Linked DNA regions of Microbulbifer sp. A4B17. The main gene of each other region encodes a partner of the protein of the gene in region 3 in a complex. Links are inferred from orthologs where the notes say so. Each region holds a gene or a part of one and is shown on either strand. Other genes may lie near its edges.

Region 1 (7,163 bases), 3.2 Mb from region 3 along the record:
GCCTCGACCCAGCTCAATACGAATCATAAATTCAGGCTTTGAAAATACCTGCTCTCCAGCCCGCTCTAGATACCCAGACGCGCGCCCACCGGCGCTTACCACCTGTACAGCATCAAGGAAAATCTCCACCTTATCAGTGTCCAGCTCGCCTTTGATGGCATTGCCGATCGCCATAACCAGCCGACCCCAGTTAGGATCTGAGGCATAGAGTGCAGTTTTCACCAGTGGAGAGTCTCCCACTTCAAAAGCCACAGCCAAAGCCTCTTCACTGCTGAGTGCGCCATCCACTTGCACGGTAACGAATTTTGTCGCTCCCTCGCCATCCCGGACAATAGCCTGGGCGAGCTCTATATGTATTTCTGTAATTGCCTCATGTAGCTCCCGATAGCCGATATCCTCACTGCTGCTGATCACCTCTCCACGCGCACCCGTTGCCATTAGTACACAGGCATCGTTCGTCGAGGTATCTCCATCTACGCTTATACGATTAAAGGAGGCCTCTACGGCTTCACACACCATTTTTTCCAGTAGTGGTTGCGCTACGCCTGCATCGGTGGCGACATAGGCGAGCATGGTCGCCATATTCGGTTGGATCATGCCGGAACCTTTGGCTATGCCAACCACTGTTATTTCCTCGCCATTAACTTTCAGTGTGCGACTCGCAACTTTTGGTCTGGTATCTGTAGTCATGATGGCCTCGGCCGCCCACTCCCAGCCACCGGGATCAAGCTGCGTTACAGAATCTGGGATTGCAGCAAGCAACTTATCCATTGGCAAGTGCTCGCCAATCACACCGGTACTAAAAGGCAATACCTGTTCCGCAGAAATCTCTAAAGCATCTGCCACGGCCTCACATGTAGCCCGTGCATCCACCAACCCTCTGGCTCCAGTGGCAGCATTGGCGTTGCCGGCGTTGACTACCAAAGCTCTCACACCCCCCTTGGAGATATGTTCTTTGGCGACAGTAACCGGGGCCGCGCAAAAAGTATTCTGGGTAAACGTTGCAGCGACTGATGTTCCTTCAGCAAGCTCAACCAACAACAGGTCGTTGCGCTGCCAATCTTTGATCTTGGCGGGCATACTGGCGAGACGAACCCCTTCAACAGAGGGTATAAGTGATTCAGGCATAAGAATAACGACTTAGAGCTATCACAACACTCTGCAAACCTGTAAGCAGTTCACTAGAGCGAAATTGCAGAAATGAATAGGTGGCAGACATTATCAAAGCCGCTCTTAACCAAGGCAAGTCAAAAATGAACTTATCTGCGGAATAACTCGAGATATCCGCAGATAATTCTTATCGAAATTAAAAAAATACCCTGCTAAGCAGGGTATTTCTAAATCCAGGCAGTGGAAACTTAACTCTGAGTAGAGGAAGCCAGCTTGCCGTGACACTGCTTGTATTTCTTCCCGGAGCCGCAGGGGCAGGGGTCATTCCTTCCAACTTTAGGACCGCGGCGCTCCGGTACAGGAGTCGCCGGTTGCTGTTCCTGGGGTTCACTCTTTGGAAGTGCTGAAGCCTGGGCATGCTGCAGTTCGAGCTGCTGTTTGCGCTGCTCTTCCAGGCGGCGCTGCTCCATTTCTTCTGCCTGCTCACGAGTCATCGGCTCTACGTGGGCAAGGATGCGCACTACTTCATGCTTGAGGTTCTCCAGCATGCTCTGGAACAGGTGGAAAGACTCGCGCTTAAATTCCTGCTTGGGGTTTTTGTTGGCATAAGCCCGCAAGCCAATACCCGCACGCAAATGATCCATGCTGGAAAGGTGCTCTTTCCACAGTTGATCCAATACCTGTAACATAATTTGACGCTCGATAGTCGGCATCAAATTGGCATCACCGGAAGACTCACCAATGCGTGAAACTTTTGCCGTATATGCCTCCTGAGCAGCGGCAGCAATTTTTTCCCGCAGACTCTCTTCGTGCAGGGTGCGGTCCTCGTCCAGCCACTGCTGTACCGGAAGCTGGATACCCAATTCTCCGGAGAGCTGTTGCTCCAGGGCCGGGATATCCCACTGCTCTTCCACACTCTGCGGCGGAATTGAGCTGGAGATAATGCCATCGACCACATCGTCACGAATAGCTGAGATGGTGTCACTGATGCTCTCAGCCTCAAGCAGTTCGTTGCGCTGGCCGTAAATCACCTGACGCTGGTCATTGGCCACATCATCGTATTCCAGCAACTGTTTACGAATATCGAAGTTACGCCCTTCAACGCGGCGCTGGGCTTTTTCAATAGCGTTGGAAACCATACGGTGCTCGATCGCCTCACCGCGCTCCATTCCCAGCATCTGCATAAAGTTCTTCACCCGGTCGGAGGCGAAGATGCGCATCAGGTTGTCTTCCAGGGAGAGATAGAAACGAGTAACACCCGGGTCGCCCTGGCGACCAGCGCGGCCTCGCAACTGGTTATCAATACGGCGGGACTCATGACGCTCAGTACCGATAATATGCAGACCACCGGCCTCAATAACCTGCTCGTGACGCTCCTTCCAATCCTCTTTGACCTGCGCCAATTCTGCTTCAGTCAGCTCGCGGCCTTTCTCCTGCCCCAGGGCTGCCGCTTCAGCTTCCCAGTTTCCGCCCAGAACAATATCGGTACCACGACCGGCCATATTGGTGGCGATAGTCACCGCACCCGGACGACCCGCCTGGGCAATAATCTGTGCTTCACGCTCGTGGTACTTGGCATTAAGGACCTGGTGCTTAATGCCGGCCTTCTGCAAATTGCGAGACATCTCTTCCGAGGTCTCAATAGAGGCAGTACCCACAAGGATCGGAGCCTGCTTTTCACGGCAGTGCTTCACATCCTCAATAATCGCTTCCATCTTCTCTTCCTGGCTCAGGTAAACCAGGTCATTGAGATCTTCACGCTGAATTTCTTTATTCGTGGGAATTACCACCACGTCCAGCCCGTAAATCTGCTGGAATTCAAACGCCTCTGTATCTGCAGTACCGGTCATACCGGCGAGCTTGGGGTAGAAGCGGAAAAGATTCTGGAAGGTTGTGGAGGCGAGGGTCTGGCTCTCACTCTGGATCTGAACACTCTCTTTTGCTTCCAACGCCTGATGCAGGCCCTCGGAGAGGCGACGACCGGGCATAGTCCGGCCGGTGTGCTCATCAATTAAAACCACCTGGCCATTCTGCACTATGTAATCCACATCGCGGTTAAAAAGTACATGAGCGCGCAGAGCCGCATGCACGTGGTGCAACAAACCCAGGTTCCCAGGGGCGTAAAGTGATTGATCGTCTTTCATTAATCCGCTGCGTGACAGCAGATCTTCGATCAATAAGTGCCCCTGCTCGGTAAGTTCAACCTGACGGGTTTTTTCATCAACCGTATAGTGGCCCTCGCCACCTTCTTCGGCGCGCTCCAGCTGAGGGACCAGCTTATTCATCGCCATATAAAGGTGAGAGGAATCTTCAGCAGCGCCAGAGATAATCAGCGGGGTACGGGCTTCATCGATCAGGATCGAATCTACTTCATCCACAATAGCGAAATTCTGAGGACGCTGTGTACGATCCTCTTTGCGCAACACCATGTTGTCACGCAGGTAATCAAAGCCAAACTCGTTATTGGTGCCGTAAGTGATGTCAGCCTCGTATGCTGCTTTTTTATCTTCCGGCGGCTGCTGGGAAACAATAACTCCCACAGTCATACCCAGGAATTCATACACCGGGCGCATCCAATTGGCATCCCGCGCAGCGAGGTAATCATTCACCGTAACAATGTGAACACCCTTACCTTCTAATGCATTAAGATATGCCGGCAAGGTTGCAACCAGGGTTTTACCTTCACCGGTGCGCATTTCTGCGATGCGCCCTTCATGCAAGGTCATACCGCCTATCAGCTGGACATCGAAATGGCGCATGCCCATAGTCCGGCGGCCCGCTTCGCGCACTGCGGCAAACGCTTCGGGCAGAATTTGATCGAGCTTTTCCCCATCAGCGAGACGCTGCCTGAACTCATCTGTTTTAGCCCGCAGGCCTGCATCGTCAAGCTTCTGAAAATCCTCTTCCAGAGCATTGATCTTTTCCACGACGCGTCGCATGCGCTTCAGCTCGCGGTCATTTTTTGAACCAAAGACCGATTTAATCAGTTTGCCAATCATTATCTAGAAACCACTTATCTTATTTGCGCTGTCGGCGCTAATATCGGGCAGATCAATGCACCGACGCTCCTTTATGCGAGGGGTGCAAGTAAACAGGAAGGCGCAAGCGCTGGCAACTCTTATGCCAAGCTGCCAACAATTACGCGTAAAGGAAGGATAGTTCTTATCTGCCTGTGCGGCGGATATAGGTGGCCGGATCAACCGTGCGGTTATTCTTGTAAATCTCGAAATGGACATGGGGCCCGGTAGAGCGGCCACTGGAGCCCATCAGGGCAATGACCTGGCCCCTCTTGACTACATCACCCAACCCCACTTTCAGCTCACTGTTATGCCCGTAACGAGTGGAGTAGCCATTACCGTGATTGATCTCCACCAGCTGGCCATAGCCGTGACGCTCATCGGCCCAGGTAACAACGCCTGCAGCTACTGAAACAACGTCAGAGCCCATCTTGCCAGCAAAATCCACACCCTTATGCCAGGTTCTGCGGCCGGTGAAAGGGTCGGTACGATAACCATAGCGGGAGGACATCCACCCCTTGCTGATAGGGCGGCCTGCCAGGAATTGCTCATCCTCGAGCTTGAGGTTAGCCATCAGGGATTCGAGCGTATTCAACTGCATCTGGCGATCTTCAATCTGGTGAGAGAGATCTCCAATAACATCTAGGAATTCGGGTGGCTGATATGGCAGTTCGGATGCGCCTGCAATTCCGGTATCTTCCGGTCCACCGATAGCCGGTGCACTGCCAAACTCAAATTCCCCTTCATCGAGATTGGCTACAGAGGTCAAACGCTCACCCAGCGCATCCAGGCGAGTTAAACGTGCCTGCAACTCAGCGAGTTTAAGCGTGAGGGCTGCGAGCTGCTCCCGCGCCTCCCTATCGGCTTCAGCAATTTCGTCCTGCTGCTTGCGCAGGGCGCGGCTCCAAGCCTTGGCAGTTCGGGAATCAAACAGATCGGTTTTGGTAACCGGCAGGTTGGCCCCCAGCAAAAATGCCCCCACAGGCAGGCTCAGCAGACACAAGCCCAACAGAGCTTTACTCAAGCTGCCGAAATTAAAGCTGCGAGTCGCACCGCGCTCATTGACCAGGATTACTTTCATAGGGGCTGTGAGGAGTTCGACATTTTTAATTTTCGTTAGTCCCCACTATAAGGTGAGGTGCCAAACCAAAAAGAATACCAAAAATCTACAGGCTTTCTCTGTGAAACAATCATACAAAAAAGCCGGCACTATAATGCCGGCTTCCTGCAAAAGTATCAAACTGCCAAAATAGGCTTGATATAAGAGATCGGAGCCTCTTCCTGCTCACCTTCAAAGGTGACCATTTCCCAGGCATCCTTCTGTGTCATCAGGTTGCGGAGGGATTTGTTGTTGAGTGCATGGCCTGCTTTATAGGCCTTAAACTCACCAATGAGGCTGGTGCCAAGGAGGTAAAGGTCGCCAATAGCATCCAAAATTTTATGCTTCACAAATTCGTCTTCATAACGCAATCCACCCTCATTCAAAATGCGGTACTGGTCAATCACGATTGCATTATCAAGGGAGCCACCTTGAACCAGGCCTTTGGAGCGCAAGTATTCAATCTCGTGCATAAAACCAAAGGTACGGGCGCGACTCACTTCCTTCACAAAAGAAGTGCTGGAAAAGTCCACAGATGAACTGAGGTTACGCCCCTGAAATACCGGGTGGTCAAAATCGATTGTGAAAGAAACTTTAAAGCCATTAAAAGGCAGGAAGCTGGCTACTTTATCGCCATCCTCTACGGTTACTGGCTTTTTAATACGCAGGAATTTTTTCGGAGCCGCTTGCTCCTGGATACCTGCGGACTGAATAAGGAAAACAAATGGGCCGGCACTGCCATCCATAATGGGCACTTCTTGGGCTGACAACTCGACAATCGCGTTATCAATACCAAGGCCCGCCATTGCCGAGAGCAAGTGCTCTACTGTAGCAATGCGAACATCACCCTTTTCCAGGGTGGTCGAAAGAAGAGTGTCGCCGACATTTTCCGCACGAGCCTCGATTTCAACAACCGGATCTAAATCGGTTCTACGGAACACGATTCCGGTGTCTACGGGCGCTGGTTTAAGGGTAAGTACAACTTTCTTGCCAGTGTGCAGACCTACGCCAGTGGCGCGAATAGCATTCTTAAGCGTGCGCTGTTTGATCATGAAACTATCTTTTCCCCGTCGGTGGACCACGCCCCTGAGGCGCAGCAAGCCATCGATACTAGCACAATTGCGACGCCAATACCAATTCTGGGCGAGTGGTCACTACAACTGTGCACCACCTACCTATAGAGGATAGATCAAGCAAAGATTGCAGCGCCAACGCATGTCGCTATGACAGCATTTTAAGATCGTAAGCTTCACAAGCGCTGTTAATAATTGTTAATTATTTTAGATAGTTATTGCGACCCGCCAGTTCTGATTAAAATTCACACAAACGAAGCAAGGGCCCACCCATTCGACAAGGTGGACCCGAATAAAAGCCGCACCGCAGCGGCAATACCCAGCCGGAGCCGGGCAGACATGAGCGGTGTTCTTGCCTCTGCGGTACCCTTTCCCTAGTCTGCCTGACGGCGCAGGAAGGCGGGAATATCCAGGTACTCCATATCCGCATCAGCGGGGTTCAGAGTAGAAGCTGGGCGCTTGGGACGCTCCGCTTCAGCACGGGGACGCGGATCAATAGCCTCGCGGCTTGCCAATCCTGCAGAGCTGTGGCCAGCGTGAGCGCTGTGGCTATCGCGAGCTTCACGGGTTTCCCGAACTGGCTCGCGGGGTTCCGGGCGGCGGGTGTTATCCACCACCTTGGCCGGGCGCGCTGCCGGGGTACCCTCTCCGAGGCCCGCCGCCACCACGGTAACTCGCATCTCATCACCTAGCTTGTCATCCACAGCGGTACCGATCACTACCGTCGCTTCGTCGGAGGCAATTTCCTGGACAATCTCACCCACCTCTGAGTATTCACCCAAGGTCAGTTCCTGACAGCCCGCCTCTTCGCTACCGGTGATGATATTCACCAGGATACCGCGAGCACCTGCCAGGTTGACGTTA
Region 2 (6,685 bases), 3.5 Mb from region 3 along the record:
CTTTGGCAAAACCGATGAGCACAATTTGGCGTTGTTGCGTAATTTGTCGCAGCTGGCGCCGGCGGATATGCCCATACTGGCAGGCTTGTCGCGCAAGTCGATGATCGGCCGCCTGCTCGATCGAGATGTAGATGGCCGCCTCCCCGGTAGCCTGGCCCTGGCCATGTTAGCTACGCAAAAGGGTGCAAGAATTTTACGTGTCCACGATGTTGCGGAAACCGTGGATGTGTTGCGCATGCAGCAATTGGTTTGCAGCGAAATTTGATGAGTGATGTCTTACAGAGACCTTAAGCCGCAGGGTCCTGTTGTGGTTTTCCGACAGAACAGAAAAGCGGTGAAGTACACAATTGAGAAGCGTTATGGAAAGAAAGTATTTTGGCACTGATGGTATTCGTGGTCGCGTTGGCGAGGGAGCAATTACTCCCGATTTTATGCTGCGCCTGGGATATGCAGCGGGCAAGGTACTGGGAAGAATTTCCAAAGCTAAACACCACCGGCGTCCCCGCATCCTTATCGGTAAGGACACTCGGGTTTCCGGCTACATGTTTGAGGCAGCGCTGCAGGCGGGCCTGATTAATGCTGGCGTGGATGTCGCCCTGTTGGGGCCAATGCCGACTCCGGCGATTGCCTACCTGACCCGGACTTTCCATGCCGGTGCAGGTATTGTTATCAGCGCCTCCCATAACCCTTACCACGATAATGGCATCAAGTTTTTCAGCGCTGAAGGTTCCAAGTTACCGGATGAGGTTGAACTGGAGATTGAAGCCGCTCTCGAGTTGCCGATGGAGACCTCGGACGACCTCGGTCGCGCCTATCGTGTTGATGATGCAGCCGCGCGTTACATTGAGTTCTGTAAGGCTTCTACGCCCTGGGGTTTCTCCCTGGAGGGTCTGAAAATTGTTCTCGACTGCGCCAATGGTGCCACTTATCACGTAGCACCAATGGTATTTCGTGAGCAGGGGGCAGAAGTCAGCGTAATTGGAGCAGGTCCTGATGGACTCAATATCAATCTTGATTGCGGCTCCACTAAACCACAGCAGTTACAACGGGCCGTGGTTAAGCGCGGTGCGGACCTGGGGATAGCCTTTGATGGCGACGGGGATCGGGTGTTGTTCGTCGATGCCAATGGGGAATTGGTTGATGGCGATCAGCTGCTGTATATCATCGCCATGCACCAGCATAAATTCCTGGGAGGCTGCAGTGGTGTTGTCGGCACCTTGATGAGCAACTACGGTTTTGAGCTCGCCTTGCGCGAAAGCAAAATCCCGTTTGAGAGAGCTAAAGTGGGCGACCGACATGTGCTTGAGAAAATGTCAGTCAATCAGTGGAAGCTGGGAGGCGAGTCGTCAGGCCATATTATCTGTGCCGATGCTTCTACCACCGGCGACGGTATTATTGCCGCACTGCAGGTACTGCGTGGCCTGTGTGAGTTTGATGAGCCCTTGCATCAGCTTAAGTCCCGTATGACAATGTTCCCCCAGCACATGATTAATGTGCAACTGGCTCATCGCGATGGTGTTCTCGATCACACAGACGTTAAGGCCATTGTTGTCGATGCGGAACGCCAGCTGGCGGACAGCGGACGTGTGCTGCTGCGGCCATCGGGCACAGAGCCTCTGATCCGGGTAATGGTTGAAGGTCGCGACAGCGCCCTGGTGGAACAGCTGGCCAAAGATATTTCCTCCGTGGTGGAGCGAATAGGAAATAACTGATCTGCTGCGATTTAACCCGTAGTAAATCGGTCCTCTGGGGACGCAGAAGAAACTCGTATAATTTTGGTTGTATGTTGGCGTCAATGTCGCTAAGATTTGCGCCCCTTGAAGGAGCACACATGCGAACACCGCTAGTAGCAGCAAACTGGAAAATGAACGGCAGCCGCGAGTTTGCCGAACGTTTTTTCACCGAACTCAACCTCGAAGGTGTGAAGTCCGGTGTTGTTGTTTGCCCATCTTTTCCATATCTCGGCCTAGTGGCTGATGCAGCGGAAAAGAGCGGATGTTTTAGCCTGGGTGCCCAGGACCTTAGCCAGGAGCCCAAAGGGGCATTTACTGGTGAGGTTTCCGCTAGCATGTTGCTGGATTGGAATACCCGTTACGTTATTGTTGGGCATTCTGAGCGCCGTAGTCTCTACGGAGAAACCAGTGAGTTAGTGGCGAAAAAATTTGTTGCGGCCCAGAAGGCGGGACTGAATCCAATACTTTGCGTCGGGGAAACCCTTGAAGAACGCGAACAGGAGCGCACTCTCGAAGTGGTTGCTGAACAACTTAAAGCGGTTGCCGATATCATTGATTCGGCTGGCTGGAAGCAGTCCGTGATTGCCTATGAGCCGGTATGGGCCATTGGCACCGGAAAAACTGCTAGCCCTGATGAAGCCCAAGCTGTACATGCGTCTATTCGCTCGCAGTTGGGCGATTTGGGCGCTGAAGTACAGATTTTATATGGCGGTAGTGTAAAATCCGCAAATGCCAGGGAGCTTTTTGCCCAGGCAGATATTGATGGCGCCCTGGTGGGTGGAGCTTCGCTGGATGCCGGCGAGTTTGCTGAGATTTGTCGCGCTGCTGTTTGATTTAACAGCACGCGGGTTAGCGAATACTGAATAACGGGTTGTTTAGACCCCCGTAGAGAGTTTCCAGAAAATGGAAAAATTGGTATTAGTTGTACACGTTTTGACTGCGCTGAGCATTATCGGCCTGATTTTGCTGCAACAGGGTAAGGGTGCTGAAGCTGGTGCATCTTTTGGCGCGGGCGCGTCCCAGACAGTTTTTGGTAGCCAAGGTAGCGGAAATTTCTTTTCCCGCTTGACAGCAATTTTTGCGACGGTATTCTTCGTCACCAGTTTCGGCCTGGCCATCCTGGCAAGACAAAGTGCAGAAACTAATGTTGATGCGGACCTTCCGCAAATTCCAGCGGCGGTGGAGCAGATTGGCCCAGTCGATGAACTGCCGGCTATCGATAGCGATATCCCGCAGCTCGAAACAGATTTGGAAACTGGCGATATCCCACAGATTCCTACAGACAGTACCGGTTCAGAAGAACCCGCTGCTGGCCAGGAGAATGAGGAACAGCAGTAAAAGATTTTTGCCCAGGTGGTGGAATTGGTAGACACGCTATCTTGAGGGGGTAGTGAGCTATGCTCGTGCGGGTTCAAGTCCCGCCCTGGGCACCACACATGAAACTGAGAGAAAACCTCAGTTAAATCAAAGAGTTAAAAGGAGGCTTCGGCCTCCTTTTTTTATGTCTGGTACTCCGCTGGCACACAATTGGTACACACTCATGCACCTGTTGAAGCGGCCGGATAGCCCCCACCTTTACTTCAATCTACGCCTCCCTAAATCATCGCGGTTCTTGCGCTTCTCCTTACATACAGTTGACAGAGATAAGGCTTCTAAGAGAGCGTTATACCTAGCAAGGAAGGTCAAGCAATGGCACTGGTTGGGTATGGACTACGAACAGATAAAACGTAACGCCTATGAGCAGGCAATAAAATTTCGTGATGATTGGCTGGATGAGTTCTTTAGTGAAGGGGGATACGCTCTATATAGCTATGATGCAAAGCAGCTTTTAGCGGAGCATTTAGGGGAGAGTGTTGAGAGTGGTCCTCAGGTTGAATTGGATTTAGAGGAGACCGAGGAAGAGCTTCTTAGTAGAGGTGTAAGACCTGAAAGAAAGGCTACAACACTTCGGGCACGGATAGGGAAGTTACAGAGACAGTTATTGAGGGCTCAACAACGCCTTGTTTCTGGTTTGTCTACTCCCGATGAAGTTGAAGATGATTTAGTGGATTTACTCGGAGCCCAATTAACAATAGAAGCCCTTGAGCAACATAGGCGGCCTGAACGCGTTACCGAGTTGTTAAACACTACTAGCCAAGCAGCTTCGGCTGCCATAGCTGTTGATAAAGTAAGTAGTCCCTCTCCGAAATTCTCAGAGCTGTATCAAGGTTGTGTGGATAACAAGAAGGCCGAGACCATAGCGAACCCACTAGGGCAAGGAACCTATGATGCACTTCGTCTGGCCGCAGAGGATTTCTTGTGGGTATTTGGGGATATTTCTTTAAATGCTTTCAAGGTAAAGGATGCAATGCATTTTAGGGATGTGCTGCTGATAGGCCCAAGTAACAGAAAGAAATATCCCGATCTTACACCTGAGGCAGTTTTATCTGGTGATGCAGAGTTTGGTAAGAGGATGTCTGCTACCACGGTTGGGGAGCGCCTGCTCTATGTCTCTCAAATTTTTGAGTATGGGGTAAGGTTTGAGTACATCAGTAAGAATCCCTTTAAAGGCATTACGGTACAAAGGGATACTCCAAAGATGCCAGCTTACTCGCAGGAAGATTTGGAGCGTATCTTCAAGTCACCGCTATTTGTTTCTGGTAGTTCATACTGGAAGCGGTCTGCACGGCAGTCGCATTTTTGAGCGTTGATGATAGCGCTATTTACTGGTGCAAGATGTGGTGAGATAGCACAGCTTAGAGCCGAGGATGTAAGGGAGCAGGATGGTATTACTTACTTCAGCATCAATGATGAGGAGGGAAAGGCGGTTAAGTCTAAGGCTGCTATAAGGAAAGTCTGTTGTGGTCAACTCCAACCGGACACTTCTTTAAGCACATTTCTCAAATTCGATCGGGGCTAGGTCTCCCAGTGTTGTATGTATTCTGCGTGAGTTGTAATAAGCAATATAGGCCCTTACATCTGCTACCGCATCCTCCCTTGTCGGATAGAGGTTTCCCGTTAACCACTCCCGCTTCAAGCTACTGAAGAAACGTTCAGTCGGTGCGTTGTCCCAACAATTTCCCTTACGGCTCATTGAACACACCATCCCCTGCTGACTCAATAACGTTTGGTAGGTATGGCTGGCATACTGACTGCCACGATCAGAGTGATGCAGGAGACCTTTTGGGGGCGTACGCAAATTGACAGCCATCATCAACGCACGAGTTACCAGGGCCGTTTCCATCTTTCGATCTAGATGCCAACCAACAATCCTGCGAGAATAGAGATCAATCACTACCGCCAAGTACAACCAGCCCTGCGAAGTCCAAATATATGTAATATCAGTCGTCCAGACTTGGTTTTTAGCACTCGGTGAGAACTCCCTATTAAGAAGGTTCTCTGCGACCGGCAGGTGATGTTTACTGCCAAGCCTAGCTTTTTCATGAGCTTGCGGACTCGATAGCGCCCGACTTCAAAGCCTTCTTTACGTAACAGCTTCATTAGCCGACGACTTCCGAGACTCTGTCTAGATTCTGCAAATAGGGCCTTCAAACGATGGCATAATTGCCATGTTTGAGCATCTATTGAGCTATTGCCACGGCAACACCAGTCGTAATAACTAGTCTTACTTACCTGCATTACCCGGCAGAGCACCCTAACAGGAAAGCTGCCTTGCTGTTTTTCAATAAAGCTGTACTTTATTTCATTTCTTTCGCAAAGAAGGCGCTGGCCTTTTTTAGGATTTCTTTCTCCATCCGCAACTGCTTATTTTCACGTCGTAATCGCTCTAATTCTGCGCGCTCGCCTACATCCAACCTCACACCGTCTTCTTCCTGCTTCAGTTCCTTTATCCAGCGTCGCAGGTTATTGGCTGTTGTTCCTACAGCCTCTGCTGCTTTAGGAATTGAATACCCTTGCTCAGAGACTAGCGCTACGGCGTCTTTCTTAAATTCCGGCTTGAAATGCCGACGTGTACCTTTTGTTGTCATACTTCACCTCGCTTGGTAGTTTTACCATCTTAGCGAAGTGTCCGGAAGGATTAGACCACTACAAAGGGCGCTGGCAGGTTGGTAGGGTGACAATGGCCCGATTAAACCTGCATGCTCATGGTGTTGGTATCAATGACCCTGTAAATGGTGTTTGGTTACCACGGAAATATGAATATAAAGGGCACTGGGCTACGCCGAAAGCTCCCGCACATAAAGAAATTCACCGCTACAATTATGAAACATGGATTGTGGCAAAGTTTTCTCAGTCGGGACTTCCAGAGTTGGTATTAAGAAACCGATTGAGAGAGGTGAAAACAAGGTTGAAGCATGGCGGTTATCCTCAACAAATTACTAAAGCAAAAGACTGCGAGTGGGATGGCTCACCATGAAGGTTTATCAGCTCAAATATTCTCCAAAGCGATTTAAAGCATTTCAACTGGATATTTTATCATTGGCCGAGCAACTCGGAGATGAAGGTTTGTTGCCACTCTTGATGGAATTCCCCTTGACTAATGAGCCGCTTCTTCAGCACTGGGGGAGGGTGTCAGACAAATTTACTCCTTTGTCTTCAACTAGCGTGGAGATATCAGATATATCTTTGTGGGGTCACACAAGCCTGATATTGAATGAAAAAGCTTATAAGTCACTGAATGAATATCTGAAAGGTGAAGGGGAGTTTTTACCAGTCATAGCTGATGGGGAAGAAATGCAGATATTCAACTGTCTATCATTCGGAAAAGAAGATGCCAGTCAATGCCTCAAAAAATACTTAGATGGTTATGAGGATGGACTGGAAACCCTTGTTTTTGATGAGGCTGATGTTGCTAATAGATTTCTCTTTAAATCAAAAATGCAAGGTTGTGGCGCTCTATATTGTTCTTCTTTATTTAAATCTTTGTGTTCTGAATTTGGAATTCAAGGTTTACGGTTTGATGAGGGTTTACTTGACCCTTTCTAAGGTGTAGTGCCTATTTATTATGAGTA
Region 3 (6,704 bases):
CCGTGCTGGCCAGGCTTGGATTCTGCGCGACACTTGGAGTCGTGTGGACGAACACCACTCTTCAGCTGCAGGTCAGTCCCTTCACGACGGGACAGTTTACATTTTGGTCCAATATAACGTGCCATTTCGTCAGCCCCCTCTTACACGCGACGCTTTTTAGGTGGACGACATCCGTTATGCGGGATTGGCGTCACGTCGGTGATGTTGGTGATCTTGTAGCCGCAGTTGTTCAGTGCACGAACAGCAGATTCGCGACCGGGGCCAGGGCCCTTTACTTCTACATCAAGGTTTTTCAGGCCGTACTCCTGAGCTGCAGTACCTGCGCGCTCGGCGGCAACCTGGGCTGCAAACGGGGTGCTCTTACGTGAGCCACGGAAGCCGGATCCACCTGCGGTGGCCCAGCTGAGGGTATTACCCTGGCGATCAGTGATCGTCACGATCGTGTTGTTGAACGATGCGTGGATGTGGGCAATACCGTCGACAACGGTCTTTTTGACCTTTTTGCGAACAGTAGTTTTTGGCTTAGCCATACCAGTATCCTAAATCCTGTATCAAATCCCCTCGGCGATAAACCGGACGGGGCATCTTGAACCGCGATTTCGCGCCTTAATTAAGGCTTACTTGCGAATCGGCTTGCGCGGACCCTTACGGGTGCGAGCATTGGTCTTGGTGCGCTGACCACGCAGCGGCAAGCTGCGACGGTGACGCAGACCGCGATAACAACCCAGGTCCATCAAACGCTTGATGTTCATGGATACTTCACGGCGCAGGTCGCCTTCCACGGTCAGTTTTGCAACTTCACCACGGATGGTTTCGATCTGCTCTTCAGACAGTTCGCGGATTTTGGTGGATTCAGCGATACCAACCGCTGCCAAAATAGACTTAGCCGTAGTGCGACCAACCCCATAAATGTGGGTCAGGGAGATTACGGCGTGCTTGTGGTCTGGTACATTGACACCAGCAATACGTGCCATAGAGGCGTACTCCACGTATTGGAGTCACTGCTTTATATTAAGTATGTGACTCTACTTTGATTTCGGCGCTGACAGCGACTAAAAAACCGGCGGCGCCACCAAAAAGGCGCGCAAGAATAGCTTTTCAGACACTAATTTGCAATAGCCAACGTCCGCATCGGTCCCCCGAAGCGGATGAAGACGACAGTCAACGCCCCCAGTTGGAAGTTTGCTTTTGCTAACTTCCCACCCCAAAAAAACTTTCCGGGGTACTGCTATCCGATACGGGGCTGTATCGGATAGCGAATTCTTCCAGCTTTTACAGAGGCGCCCGGTGGGCGCTCTCCGCAAGGGGCTGGCCCCTTCTTAGCCTTGACGCTGCTTGTGACGTGGCTCAGCGCTGCAGATTACCCGCAGAACGCCTTTGCGACGTACGATTTTGCAGTTACGGCAGATCTTTTTTACAGAAGCACGTACTTTCATGACCTTACCTCAATTCAATCAAACTGCGAGCAGGTGACGCGCTAGCGACGACCGTAGCTTTGCAGGTTCGCTTTTTTCATCAAGCCTTCGTACTGGTGTGACAGCAGATGCGATTGTACCTGTGCCATAAAGTCCATCACTACTACTACAACGATCAGCAGTGAGGTACCCCCCAGATAGAAGGGAACGTTAAACCCAACTACCAGGAACTGCGGCAGCAGGGATACCAGTGCGATATACACAGCACCCACCAGGGTGAGGCGAGTCAGCACGCTATCGATATAGCGGGCCGTCTGCTCTCCAGGGCGAATACCTGGCACATAAGCACCGGACTTTTTCAGGTTATCTGCAACTTCATTCGGGTTGAACATCAACGCCGTGTAGAAGAAACAGAAGAAACCAATCAACAGTGCGAACAGAATAATGTTCAGCGGTTGCCCTGGTCCAAGCTGCAACGCCATCCACTGCAGAATCTCTGCACCGAGACCCTCCCCGCCCTGGCCAAACCACTGAGCCAGTGTGGCCGGGAACAACAGGATGCTGCTGGCAAAGATCACCGGGATTACACCAGCCATATTCACCTTCAGCGGCAAGTGGCTCGCCTGTGCAGCCGGAGCTGCAGAGTAACGTCCCGCTTGGCGTCTGGCGTGGTTGATTGTGATGCGACGCTGGCCGCGCTCCATAACAACCACAAAGAACACTACGGCAAGAGCGATAACACCAATTATCAACAGCATGAGAATGTGCAGCTCACCCTGTCTCGCCTGTTCAAATGCCTGGCCGATGGCACCGGGCAGACCGGCGACGATTCCGGCAAAAATCAGCATGGAAATGCCGTTGCCAACACCGCGCTCAGTGATCTGCTCACCGAGCCACATCATAAATACAGCACCAGTCACCAGTGACGTTACCGCCACAAAGTAAAAACCAAACGCGGGCTCAGATGAGTAAGCCAGGTTCTGCCCAGCCAGACCGAAAGTCATACCGATACCCTGAATCAGGGCCAGTATTACCGTCAGATAGCGGGTGTACTGGTTAATCTTACGCCTACCGGCCTCCCCTTCCTTCTTCAACGCTTCCAGAGAGGGAGTCACCGCGCTCATCAACTGCATGATGATGGACGCGGAGATGTAGGGCATGATGCCCAGCGCCAGAATACTCATCCTTTCCAGGGCGCCGCCTGAGAACATGTTAAACAGGCCAAGGATGGTTCCCTGGTTCTGGTTAAACAGGTTTGACAGCTTTTCCGGATCAATGCCGGGCACCGGAATATGTGTCCCCAGTCGATAAACAAGAATCGCTAGAAACAGAAAACGAAGGCGAGCCCAAAGCTCGCCCAATCCCTTGCTGTTGCCCAGGGGATTTCCACCGGATCCTGGTCGTGCCATTGGCGCCTCGATTAGTCTTCTATTTTACCGCCAGCAGCTTCAATCGCTGCCTTTGCACCTTTGGTAACTCCCAGACCCTTAACGGTAACAGCTTTGGTCAGCTCACCTGAGAGGAACACTTTGGCGCGTTTAATATGGCTGCCGATAATATCGGCATTCTTAAGCGCTGCCAAATCGATTACGTCATTTTCTACCTTCGCCAGCTCAGCCAGACGTACTTCTGCGGTAAAGCGAGAAACACGAGCAGTGAAACCGTACTTAGGAAGACGCTTCTGCAAAGGCATCTGACCGCCTTCGAAGCCCGGACGAACGCTGCCGCCGGAACGCGCTTTCTGACCTTTGTGGCCGCGGCCACCGGTCTTACCCAATCCGCTACCAATACCGCGACCAACGCGCTTGGCGCTGTGCTTGTGGCCCGGTGCAGGAGACAAGTCGTTCAAACGCATGTTATTCCCCTTCAACCTTAACCAGGTAGTTAACTTTATTGATCATGCCGCGCACGGAAGGAGTATCTTCCACTTCCACTGTGTGGCCGATGCGGCGCAGGCCCAGACCCGCAACGCACGCCTGATGGCTTTTCAGGCGTCCGTTGATGCTTTTGGTCTGGGTCACTTTAATGGTCTTTTTAGCCATGGTCTTAACCCACCAATAACCTTAAATCCGAGCTGTGATTAGCCCAGAATCTCTTCGACAGATTTACCGCGCTTGGCAGCCACATCTTCCGGGCTCTGCATTTGCTCCAGAGCTTTGAAAGTTGCACGTACTACGTTCACCGGGTTGGTGGAGCCGTAACACTTAGCCAATACGTTGTGTACACCAGCCATTTCCAGAACGGAGCGCATAGCACCGCCGGCAATTACACCGGTACCCTGGGAGGCGGGCTGCATGTAAATCTTGGAACCGCCATGGCGACCATTGGTAGCGTACTGGATGGTGTCACCATTCAGATCTACCTGGATCATGTTGCGGCGTGCAGCTTCCATCGCCTTTTGAATCGCTACAGGCACTTCACGCGCCTTGCCGCGACCAAAGCCGACACGGCCATTGCCATCACCAACTACGGTCAGTGCGGTAAAGGCGAAGATACGACCACCTTTAACAGTCTTGGCAACGCGATTGACCTGGACCAGCTTCTCCTGCAGGCCTTCGTCGTTGCTTTTGTCTTTCTCTCTAGCCATAACTCAACCCTTAGAATTTCAGACCGGCTTCGCGGGCAGCGTCAGCCAGGGCCTTAACACGGCCATGGTATCGGAAGCCGCTACGATCGAAGGCAACTTGTTCAACGCCAGCGGCTTTTGCGCGCTCAGCGATCAATTTGCCAACTGCGGCAGCGGCGTCAGCGTTGCCGGTTTTACCTGAGCGCAGGTCCTTGTCCAGGGTAGAGGCGGAAGCCAATACCGCATTGCCTTCGGCAGACAGGATCTGTGCGTAAATGTGGCGCGGGGTGCGGTTCACGGTGAGGCGAACGGCGCCCAGCTCACGGATCTTGGCGCGGGCACGACGTGCACGACGCAAGCGAGATGCTTTCTTAACGTTCATATCTATGCCCTACTTACTTCTTCTTGGCCTCTTTGCGATACACGCGCTCGTCGGCATAACGGACACCCTTACCTTTGTAGGGCTCCGGCGGACGGAACGCACGGATCTCAGCGGCCACTTGGCCCAGCAGCTGTTTATTGCTGCTCTTCAGTACGATTTCAGTCTGGGATGGAGTTTCCGCAGTCACACCTTCCGGCAACTGATAATCGATCGGATGGGAGAAGCCCAGGGTCAGGTTAACCGCTTTACCGGCTGCTTTCGCACGATAACCAACACCCAGCAACTGCAGCTTCTTCTCGAAGCCCTTGCTTACGCCTATCACCATGTTATTGACCAAAGCACGGGTAGTACCCGCCAGAGCTCTGGCCTGCTTGGAGTTATTGCGCGCGGCAAAAGTCAGCTGGCTTTCAGCCTCACTCACTTCTACGTCACCGTGAATAACCATATCAAGGTTACCGCTACCGCCTTTAACAGCGATGTTCTGACCTTTCAGGTCTACGGTTACACCTGCGGGGATAACTACCGGACTATTTGCTACTCGAGACATTGCAACCCCCGCTTAGAATACGGTGCAAAGCACTTCGCCACCGATACCAGCCTGACGTGCAGCGCGGTCAGTCATCACACCATTAGAGGTGGAAACGATCGCGATACCCAGGCCACCACGTACGGTAGGCAGAGCTTTTTTACCAGTGTAAGCGCGCAGGCCCGGACGGGAAACGCGATTCAGCTCGGCAATAACCGGCTTGCCCTGGAAATATTTCAGAGCAATGGTCAGTTCCGGCTTAGCGCCTTCGCTTACGTTTAAATCAGTAACGTAACCTTCGTCTTTCAGGACATTGGCCACAGCTACTTTCAGTTTGGATGATGGCAGGGTGACTTCCGCTTTTCCGCGCGCCAGGGCATTGCGGATGCGAGTCAGCATATCTGCCAACGGATCTTGCATACTCATCTTATGAGACTCCTCAAATCTGCCTTAAACCAGCTGGTAATTACCAGCTGGACTTCACGAGGCCAGGAACATCACCACGCATCGCAGCTTCACGAAGCTTGTTACGGCACAGGCCGAACTTGCGGTATACAGCGTGGGGGCGACCAGTAATACGACAGCGGCGTTGCTGACGTACCGGGCTTGCATCGCGCGGCATTTTCTGCAGCTTGAGTTGAGCCTCCCACTGCTCCTCTTCGGAAGCAGTGGAACTGGCGATGATCGCCTTCAGCTCTTGACGCTTCTCGGCGTACTTAGCTGCGGTTCGAGCGCGCTTGTTTTCGCGCGCAATCATGGATTTCTTCGCCATGGAATCCTCTTAACCCTTGAAAGGGAAGTTGAACGCTTTCAGCAGCGCACGACCTTGATCGTCGTTTGCAGCTGTAGTGGTAATACAAATATCCAGACCGCGGAGCTTGTCTACTTTGTCGTAGTCAATTTCCGGGAAGATGATTTGCTCAGTCACGCCCATAGAGAAGTTACCGCGGCCGTCGAACTGCTTCGGGCTAATGCCACGGAAGTCGCGGATACGCGGAATCGCGATGTCAACCAAACGCTCCAGGAACTCATACATGCGCTCACCGCGCAGAGTTACCTTGCAGCCGATCGGCCAACCGTCACGAATCTTAAAGCCCGCAATAGATTTGCGCGCTTTAGTAACGATGGGCTTTTGACCAGTAATTGCTGTCATATCGTTGACAGCGTGCTCCAGCACCTTCTTATCACCAATCGCTTCACCAACACCCATGTTGATGGTGATCTTGGTGATGCGCGGCACTGCCATCACATTCTCGAGACCAAGCTCTTCTTTTAGCTTGGCCACGAGGTCCTTAGTGTAGAGCTCTTTAAGCTTTGCCATGATCTACCAACCTGCTTTTGCGTCAAGAGCCTTAGATGGCTTCGCCGCTGGATTTGAAGACGCGAATCTTAGTGCCGTCTTCCAGTACTTTAAAGCCCACCCGGTCAGCCTTCTGGGTGTTAGGGTTGAAGATGGCTACGTTGGAAGCTTGGATAGCAGCTTCTTTCTCAACGATGCCACCTGCAATACCCATCTGTGGGTTTGGCTTTTGGTGCTTTTTGATCATCTGTATGCCGGAGACAATCAGACGGCCGTCGTTCAGTACTTTACGTACTGAACCACGTTTGCCCTTGTCACGACCGGCGATAACGATCACTTCGTCGTCACGCTTGATCTTGCGCATAACTCTTCTCCGCTCGAGGCCTAGATAACTTCGGGAGCGAGGGAGATGATCTTCATGAACTTCTCACCGCGCAATTCGCGAGTTACCGGACCAAAAATACGGGTGCCAACCGGCGCCAGTTGCTGGTTCAGCAGCACCGCTGCGTTATCGT

The links.
Region 1: the proteins of secY (region 3) and secA are in contact, whole or in part, in a crystal structure (PDB 3DIN), measured with the Thermotoga maritima proteins. The link is inferred for Microbulbifer sp. A4B17 from one-to-one orthologs. Residues at the interface, in WP_004081795.1 of Thermotoga maritima: Glu108, Gly109, Glu110, Glu111, Ala236, Glu237, Arg238, Arg239, Ile240, Thr241, Ile242, Gln243, Tyr244, Ala245, Arg246, Arg247, Val248, Thr249, Gly250, Arg251, Arg252, Val253, Tyr254, Gly256, Ala257, Ser258, Thr259, Tyr260, Leu261, Pro262; in WP_004082002.1 of Thermotoga maritima: Glu261, Ala262, Arg263, Lys300, Ala301, Arg302, Thr303, Ile304, Ile305, Leu323, Tyr324, Asp325, Pro326, Val329, Ser330, Tyr333, Ile336, Lys340, Phe345, Val349, Glu363, Phe364, Tyr374, Ser375, Gly376, Gly377, Glu393, Ile395, Thr482, Ser483.
Region 2: secY (region 3) and secG share a complex: the UniProt entries of both Escherichia coli proteins name them as parts of the sec protein translocase complex. The link is inferred for Microbulbifer sp. A4B17 from one-to-one orthologs.

The regions. Positions count from the first base shown.
Region 1 is NZ_CP029064.1:3,835,357-3,842,519, forward strand. Bases 1,159-4,502 are described here. They hold secA (preprotein translocase subunit SecA), read right to left. Parts: upstream 4,110-4,502; coding sequence 1,359-4,109; downstream 1,159-1,358. Other genes in these bases: BTJ40_RS16875 (M23 family metallopeptidase), read right to left, coding at 4,273-4,502. Also shown: bifunctional glutamate N-acetyltransferase/amino-acid acetyltransferase ArgJ, read right to left, coding at 1-1,128; more of BTJ40_RS16875, read right to left, coding at 4,503-5,208; lpxC (UDP-3-O-acyl-N-acetylglucosamine deacetylase), read right to left, coding at 5,364-6,278; cell division protein FtsZ, read right to left, coding at 6,674-7,163. UniProt on the Escherichia coli protein: Required for protein export, interacts with the SecYEG preprotein conducting channel.
Region 2 is NZ_CP029064.1:4,119,591-4,126,275, reverse strand. Bases 1,488-4,353 are described here. They hold secG (preprotein translocase subunit SecG), read left to right. Parts: upstream 1,488-2,636; coding sequence 2,637-3,071; downstream 3,072-4,353. Other genes in these bases: BTJ40_RS18170 (hypothetical protein), read left to right, coding at 3,439-4,353; tpiA (triose-phosphate isomerase), read left to right, coding at 1,832-2,566; glmM (phosphoglucosamine mutase), read left to right, coding at 1,488-1,712. Also shown: folP (dihydropteroate synthase), read left to right, coding at 1-265; more of glmM, read left to right, coding at 360-1,487; more of BTJ40_RS18170, read left to right, coding at 4,354-4,416; BTJ40_RS18155 (AHH domain-containing protein), read left to right, coding at 5,794-6,090; BTJ40_RS18150 (hypothetical protein), read left to right, coding at 6,087-6,659. UniProt on the Escherichia coli protein: Subunit of the protein translocation channel SecYEG. Overexpression of some hybrid proteins has been thought to jam the protein secretion apparatus resulting in cell death; while this may be true it also results in FtsH-mediated degradation of SecY.
Region 3 is NZ_CP029064.1:612,963-619,666, reverse strand. What follows is about bases 652-3,536. They hold secY (preprotein translocase subunit SecY), read right to left. Parts: upstream 2,825-3,536; coding sequence 1,478-2,824; downstream 652-1,477. Other genes in these bases: rpsE (30S ribosomal protein S5), read right to left, coding at 3,496-3,536; rpmD (50S ribosomal protein L30), read right to left, coding at 3,272-3,457; rplO (50S ribosomal protein L15), read right to left, coding at 2,836-3,270; rpmJ (50S ribosomal protein L36), read right to left, coding at 1,320-1,436; rpsM (30S ribosomal protein S13), read right to left, coding at 652-974. In the rest of the region: rpsD (30S ribosomal protein S4), read right to left, coding at 1-125; rpsK (30S ribosomal protein S11), read right to left, coding at 141-530; more of rpsM, read right to left, coding at 618-651; more of rpsE, read right to left, coding at 3,537-4,002; rplR (50S ribosomal protein L18), read right to left, coding at 4,013-4,363; rplF (50S ribosomal protein L6), read right to left, coding at 4,377-4,910; rpsH (30S ribosomal protein S8), read right to left, coding at 4,923-5,315; rpsN (30S ribosomal protein S14), read right to left, coding at 5,356-5,661; rplE (50S ribosomal protein L5), read right to left, coding at 5,671-6,210; rplX (50S ribosomal protein L24), read right to left, coding at 6,242-6,553; rplN (50S ribosomal protein L14), read right to left, coding at 6,574-6,704. UniProt on the Escherichia coli protein: The central subunit of the protein translocation channel SecYEG. Consists of two halves formed by TMs 1-5 and 6-10.